Regions from separate parts of the Blautia pseudococcoides genome, predicted to be linked through region 2. Evidence: a T-box and tRNA genes for the amino acid it is inferred to sense, from the RefSeq annotation. Region 2 holds a T-box; the other holds one or more tRNA genes.

Region 1 (3,384 bases), 610 kb from region 2:
TCATATTCAGGCCGATATGGTTTAATAAGGTCGGTTTCTCCCATAACATATTGGAATGTATCACTGAGATACCTTTCCTCGGAATAAATTGTGTATGGGATTATGGGTCGAAGTGTATCGAAGTAAAGTAACGCGAATTTTAACCAATTTTCATCTCTAGTTTCAAAACCAGGATAATATATCATATCTTTCATTTGTCCACCTCCATCATTTGAAGAAGTGTTTGCTTTAGTTTCTCACTCATGGGAGATTGCGGGTCAAAGCACATTTCAATGAATTGCTTCATTTCTTCACTCCCCGCTGCAATCTTGGGGTGGTATTCATACAGCTTGCCCTGTGGCTTATCAGTGCGGGCAAAAATATAATCCATAGACACATCAAAATATTCCGCATACTTCACAAGCGTTTCTAAAGAGGGAGCCGAAAGCCCTTGCTCATAGCGGTTGATACTGGACTGCTTCACACCTAACAGCTCCGCCATTTTTACCTGTGACAACTTCACGCTCTCCCGCAGCCCCCGCAGGCGTTCTCCTAACTCTTTCATAAGCTGTGACCTCCTCGTTTTCTCTATGATTATTATATCATTTATACGTTTGTATTTCAACCCGTAACAAGCATAATAATTATAAAAATAATTCATAGACAGCATAGAGAAAGCAGGGCTGCAGAAACAAAATAAGCGGTCAATCCGGCTGTGTTTCTAACAGCAGATTGCAACCGCTTATTTTGTGTTTTGGAGGAAGTGTGGCTACACACGACTACAAAACAGGGTTTCCAAACAACACAGAGTATGTCCCGGCCCGGCCGCTGCATTGACAATGGCCCTATGGAGGGCTTCTGGGGCATTCTGAAAGCAGAAATGTATTATTTACAGCAGATTCATACCTTTGGGGAATTACAGCAGGCCATTGATGAATACATTCTTTTTTACAATACCAGACGACTTCAGTCGAAGCTAAAGGGTCTGGCTCCCCTTGACTTTAGGAACCAGACCCTTGCTGCATAACTTTTCTTTTTTTCGTCTGTCTACTTGACAGGGGGCGGTTCAGTTCACTCACGATACCGCCGTTTTTGCTTTAGCACTTAAGATATACTAAAAATCCGAAGCCGTCCCCGATTGGAACCGGGTTCGGATTATCATTATCTGGTGCGGATAACAGGAGTTGAACCTGCACGTCGTAGACACCAGAACCTAAATCTGGCGCGTCTGCCAATTCCGCCATATCCGCATATTACAGAAAAAAATAGGAACAAGCACTTGCTTGTTCCAGTGAAGCATCGGGGATTCGAACCCCGGACAACTTGATTAAAAGTCAAGTGCTCTACCAACTGAGCTAATGCTCCATATTCAAACTTTGAACTGGGCTAGCTGGATTCGAACCAGCGAATGCAGCAGTCAAAGTGCTGTGCCTTACCGCTTGGCGATAGCCCAAGAGCGCCGTAACGGCAAGGGTGGGTAAAGGGATTCGAACCCTCGGCCTCCAGAGCCACAATCTGGCGCGCTAACCAACTGCGCTATACCCACCATGATACATTATGCATCTTTCGACACAAGCGTGCTTGAAGGGATTCGAACCCCCGACCCACGGCTTAGAAGGCCGTTGCTCTATCCAACTGAGCTACAAACACATCCTCGGTTTTAAAACCGAAAGCGGGTGATGGGAATCGAACCCACATATCCAGCTTGGAAGGCTGGTGTTCTACCACTGAACTACACCCGCACGGGCATTACTGCACTTGTTGAAACATCGGGGTGACAGGATTTGAACCTGCGACCTCCTGGTCCCAAACCAGGCGCTCTAGCCAAGCTGAGCCACACCCCGAAAGGCTATCTTACCGTCTTACGCAAGTGCTCTTGCCTGACGCAAGATAAAATATACCATAGGGAAAGTGAAAAGTCAACACTTTTTTTAGGAATATTTTTATCTATTCCATTTTCTGACATATTTCCCCGGTTTTCCCTATCTCCCATATCAGTTCCCGTCAAAATACATACCTTTGGGGGATGGCACCTGTGGGTCCCCCCAGATGCCAATATATGCTTTTTCTTTTATTTCAGATAATTAATTGTGTAGTGAGCTTCCCCGTCCCTGTCGATTTCCATAAGAATATAACTCGGTTCATGTCCCCACTGTCTGGGATAAGAGATACTTCCCGGATTTAATACGGTCAGATCTTCCTCTATTTTCAGCTCAGGTCTGTGGGTGTGCCCGTACATGACAATTTGGAATCCCCTGGCACGTGCTTCCTCCTCCAGACGGCTGGTCCCCATGGATACGCAATAATAGTGTCCATGTGTGAGCAGTGCATGGTAATCCTCCAGCCACAGCTCCTCCTCCCTGGGAAGCTCGGAAAAGAAATCATTATTTCCTGCCACTATATGTACGGGACATCCTGAGATTGCCTCAATATAGTCCTCATGCCCTTCCACATCTCCCAAATGGATCAAATGCTGGATATCTCCCACTTTCCCCAAAACCTTCTCCAGATTTCCTTCATGACCATGGGTGTCGCTGACAATTAATACCTTCATATTTGAAAGTCCTTTCCATTTATTATAATAAATGTTCCTTCTCCAGCAAAGCTTTCATGCTGCGCAGGGCATTTCCCCTGTGGCTCACGCTGTTTTTCTCATCCGGCGGAAGCTGGGCAGTGCTGCAGCCCCTGTCAGGAAGATAGAAAATGGGATCATATCCGAATCCGTTCTCCCCTCTTTCCTCATAACCGATAATGCCCTCAATTGTCCCCCGTGTCACCAGCTCCCTGCCATCCGGAAATACAGCCGCAATGGCACATACGAATCTGGCCATACGTTTTTCATCCGGCACCCCCTCCAGACGATCAATGATATTCTGGTTCTTAATCCTGTAAGAGGTATCCTCTCCCATATAACGTGCAGAGTAAATACCCGGTTCCTTGTTGAGATGATCCACTTCCAGCCCCGAATCATCTGCAAGCACCATCTCACCGGCCAGCCTGCAGACAGCCCGTGCCTTGATCAGAGCGTTCTCCTCAAAACTCATTCCGTCTTCCACAATGTCAGCCTCAATACCTGCTTCTTTCATAGATAAAATATCAACCGGAAGGCCTTCCATGATCTCCCTGATCTCTTTCATCTTATTTTCATTGCCGGTTGCAAAGATCAATCTTTTCATCTGCTGAACTCCTCTTTTTCTTTGGGGGTTTCGGCCCCAAAAACTGATAGAAATACGTTTTTATCATGCCATTGTATATCTTCCTGTTTTTATCTGCTTTTCTTCCTATGCAGCGCTCTGCGTCCTGATAGGCTGTGATCAGATACATGGACCAAGAATCCAGCGCCTGATAACGCTCCCCTATGGTCTCGTAAAGGGAAGGAAGGTTCTCCTTATCTTCCAGACGTTC
Region 2 (3,384 bases):
TTTATCTGAAAAATCTGATGACTGCAAAACCAGATGCTCCCACAGTCCCGTGCTGTGATTTTTCCCCGGGGCAGCCAATACGTTTTAGTTGGGAGGGGAGTGGGACCAGCTATAAAATCTATAAGAAGGGGGAGGCAGGGCCCATCTATACAGGCAGGGATACTTTTTATGAATATGGTGCGGGGGTAGTGAATGATACCACATTTATCCTGGAAGCGGATCTGTCCGGGAATGCCCGGACGGAGGGGGAGGAGAAGAAGCTGGCATATAAGGTCCTCTATGATACGATCACAGTCACAGTCCGGGACCCCACTCTGCACAAATTGACGGTGGAGGGAAATCTGCGGGCAATGTCAGGGCTGAGCGTGGGAGGATATATGTCCTCTGCCACAGGGGCGGTCCTGAATGGAAGCAATATAATTAAAAATGCGGAATTAAATGGGACCATCAGTGCAGCAAACGGTATTATACATATGATGAACAATGCTGCCAGTCTGCCTCTGAAATTCTGGAGTCCGCCTACTACCGTTTATTTTAATACGGACGGCATACTGTATGGTCTGTTTAATGCCGGATATGAGAGTGATACCGCATATGGAGAGATCAGTGCCGTTCCCGATTATGGGCCATATGGGTGGGACATCACTTATTATGTAAAGCTCATGGGAGTAGACGGGCGGCCGTTTTATATTCCAAAAGCGGCTAATATTGTTCTGCCGGTCAGTGCAGATCGTGGCTGGCTTCTAATACAGCATGGCGAGAAGCTCGGAAAAGATTATGCATTCAATTGGTGGTTCGTGCCGTTTGGGGCAGGTAAGGTGCAGAATGGGGAACTTTTTACACTGACGCAGGAGAAGGGAGAATGGCAGAAGAGAGAAATTGATAAATTCAATAGAAGACTGAGAGAAAGAGGAGGGAGCCTGCCGGTCACGGAGTAAACAGAAACGGTTGTGAATGCCGCATACCGTTGACATGGGAGGGATTTTGTGATAAGATTCGGAATCATGAGAAAGGCGTTGAGAAGAGATAGTAAGCGTGTCCGAATGTTCCAGAGAGAAGCCGGGTGGTGCGAGGCTTTATTTAGGGGCGCTGAACCGGTCTTTGAGCTGCGGGCTGAAAGGTGACGAGTAGGTTTTGACGGGTATCCTCCGTTATGGGGATGGAGTATCGGATGGCCATGATTTATGAGGATCGGCGTCCCGTACTTGTGGAGTGCAGAATGAAGATTCTGAAATCAGGTGGTAACACGGATATTTGTTTATTCGCCCTGAACTGGCTAAGCTGGTTCAGGGTTTTTGTTTTTTCTGCCGCTCCCTGTCCCATCGGTCCGGGCAACACACCACGTTGCCCGGACCGATGGGACAGGGAGCGGCAGAAAAAAGCACTTCGTGCGTGTGAGGGCGGAAGGTTATCGGGGATGGCGGGATGGCTGTGGGAGGGGGAGGTAAAAGGTATATCATGGTGAGCTGGAATGGTTGGTGTGTGTGTGGATGAGTGGCGATTATGAAGAGCTGAATGGTAAATTTTAGAAGGTAAATGGAGTGAAAGGCTCTGGCATAAAAAATGAAAATGGAGGAAATGTGTAATGAAGATGGAGAAAGTTGTGGGAGAGAGGTTTCGGGAGAGGCCTGCGGATTGTGTGATTGATAGTCATGCTTTGATGGTGAGAGGCGGGTATATGAAGTATGTGGGGAATGGGATTTATTCGCAGTTTGGGCCGCTTAGGAGGATTTGCAGGAAGATTGAGGGGATCATCAGGGAAGAGATGGACCGGATCGAGGGACAGGAAGTGCAGTTTCCGGTGGCTATGCCGGCTTCGCTTTGGGAAGAGTCGGGGCGGTATGAGAGTGTGGGGAGTGAATTGCTTCGGTTTACAGATAGAAATGGGAGTAAGATGGTGCTGGGGATGACACATGAGGAGGCTTCGGTGCAGCTTGTGCGGGAGTATGGGAAGAGTTATGCCAAGTATCCGTTTATGATCTATCAGATTCAGACTAAGTTTCGGGATGAGGCTAGACCCAGGGCCGGGTTGATCCGGGTGAGGGAATTTACTATGAAGGATGCTTACTCGTTCCATACTTCCCAGGAGGACCTGGAGGAATATTATCAGAAGTGTTATCATGCTTATGAGAGGATTTTTGCACGGGCCGGGATTCCGGAGACCATTGCTGTGGCTTCGGATTCCGGGATGATGGGCGGCAGTCTGTCTCATGAATTTATGCTGCTGACTCCTGTCGGGGAGGATTCTATTGCAGTATGCCCGGAATGTGGGTTTAGGGCAAATGTGGAGATGGCTGAGAGTATCACTGAAAATGTACAGGATGATGTGCAGAAGGAGCTGGAACTTGTGTATACGCCGGATATGCATACGATTGAGGATGTCTGCGGATATTTGGATATGCCAAAGGAAAGGTCCTGTAAGGCGGTGGTTTATCAGAAGAATTCGGATGATGGGTTTGTGGTGTTGTTTATCCGCGGGGATTTGGATGTGAATGAGACGAAGGTCACTAATTTTCTGAAAAGTGAAATACGTCCCGCAGAGATCACACAGGAGTCCGGTCTGCATCCAGGATTTATTGGGCCTTTTGGTCTGAAGGGGGATTTCACGGTCCTTTATGATAACTCTCTGAAGAGCGGAATGAACCTTTCCTGCGGCGGGAATATTGAGGAACATCATTATACGGGGCTTTGTATGGAGAGGGACTGCCCGGGTGCAGAGTATCATGATCTTGCAAAGATCACAGAGGGCAGTGTGTGCCCCAAATGCGGCAGGCATTCAATCCGGGTGTCCAGGGGCATTGAAGTGGGTAATATTTTTCAGCTTGGTACAAAGTATACGGAGAGTATGGGGATGCAGTACCTGGATAAGGATGGGAAGGAGAAGTATCCTCTCATGGGATGTTATGGGATCGGTATTGGAAGGCTGGCGGCTTCTGTCTGTGAGGCGCATCATGATGAGTATGGACCAATCTGGCCTATGGCTATTGCTCCCTGGCAGGTGCATTTGTGCTGTGTAAGACCGGATAATAAGGAAGTGAAGGAGTTTGCAGATAAGCTTTATGAGGAACTTCAGGGACGCGGCGTGGAGGTGCTTTATGATGACAGAAAGGTGAGCGCCGGGGTTATGTTCTCAGATGCGGACCTGATGGGAGTGCCCATACGCGTGATCGCAAGTCCGAGAAATATGAAGGAAGGGTGCTGCGAGATTGTTACCAGGGATAAGCAGGTTCAGAAGAAGATTGTGCTCACGGATGTTGTAAGTGAAATTATGAAGATGATCTTATGCGCAGATAAGGAATGACAGGGATAGGAGGAAGGATGGGAGAAGAGATGTGGCTGGATGAAGCGTTATATAAATACAGCGGAAAGGATTATTATCCGTTC

Evidence for each region. The T-box of region 2 lies ahead of A4V09_RS20780 (proline--tRNA ligase). A T-box ahead of a tRNA ligase gene usually reads a tRNA of that ligase, here a tRNA-Pro.
Region 1: it encodes a tRNA-Pro, which carries the amino acid that the T-box ahead of A4V09_RS20780 (proline--tRNA ligase) is inferred to sense. The anticodon was not compared.

The regions. Positions count from the first base shown of each region.
Region 1 covers NZ_CP015405.2:5,028,462-5,031,845, reverse strand. The annotation lists gene A4V09_RS23610 (hypothetical protein) at 1-194, opposite strand, end outside; gene A4V09_RS23605 (helix-turn-helix domain-containing protein) at 191-544, opposite strand; gene A4V09_RS26925 (IS3 family transposase) at 791-1,006, shown strand; tRNA gene A4V09_RS23595 (tRNA-Leu) at 1,146-1,229, opposite strand; tRNA gene A4V09_RS23590 (tRNA-Lys) at 1,272-1,344, opposite strand; tRNA gene A4V09_RS23585 (tRNA-Gln) at 1,361-1,432, opposite strand; tRNA gene A4V09_RS23580 (tRNA-His) at 1,452-1,525, opposite strand; tRNA gene A4V09_RS23575 (tRNA-Arg) at 1,556-1,629, opposite strand; tRNA gene A4V09_RS23570 (tRNA-Gly) at 1,651-1,721, opposite strand; tRNA gene A4V09_RS23565 (tRNA-Pro) at 1,749-1,823, opposite strand; gene A4V09_RS23560 (metallophosphoesterase family protein) at 2,051-2,533, opposite strand; gene A4V09_RS23555 (XTP/dITP diphosphatase) at 2,556-3,155, opposite strand; gene A4V09_RS23550 (THUMP domain-containing class I SAM-dependent RNA methyltransferase) at 3,124-3,384, opposite strand, start outside.
Region 2 covers NZ_CP015405.2:4,418,813-4,422,196, forward strand. The annotation lists gene A4V09_RS20770 (hypothetical protein) at 1-938, shown strand, start outside; T-box leader at 1,008-1,273, shown strand; gene A4V09_RS20780 (proline--tRNA ligase) at 1,586-3,301, shown strand; gene A4V09_RS20785 (aminotransferase class I/II-fold pyridoxal phosphate-dependent enzyme) at 3,319-3,384, shown strand, end outside.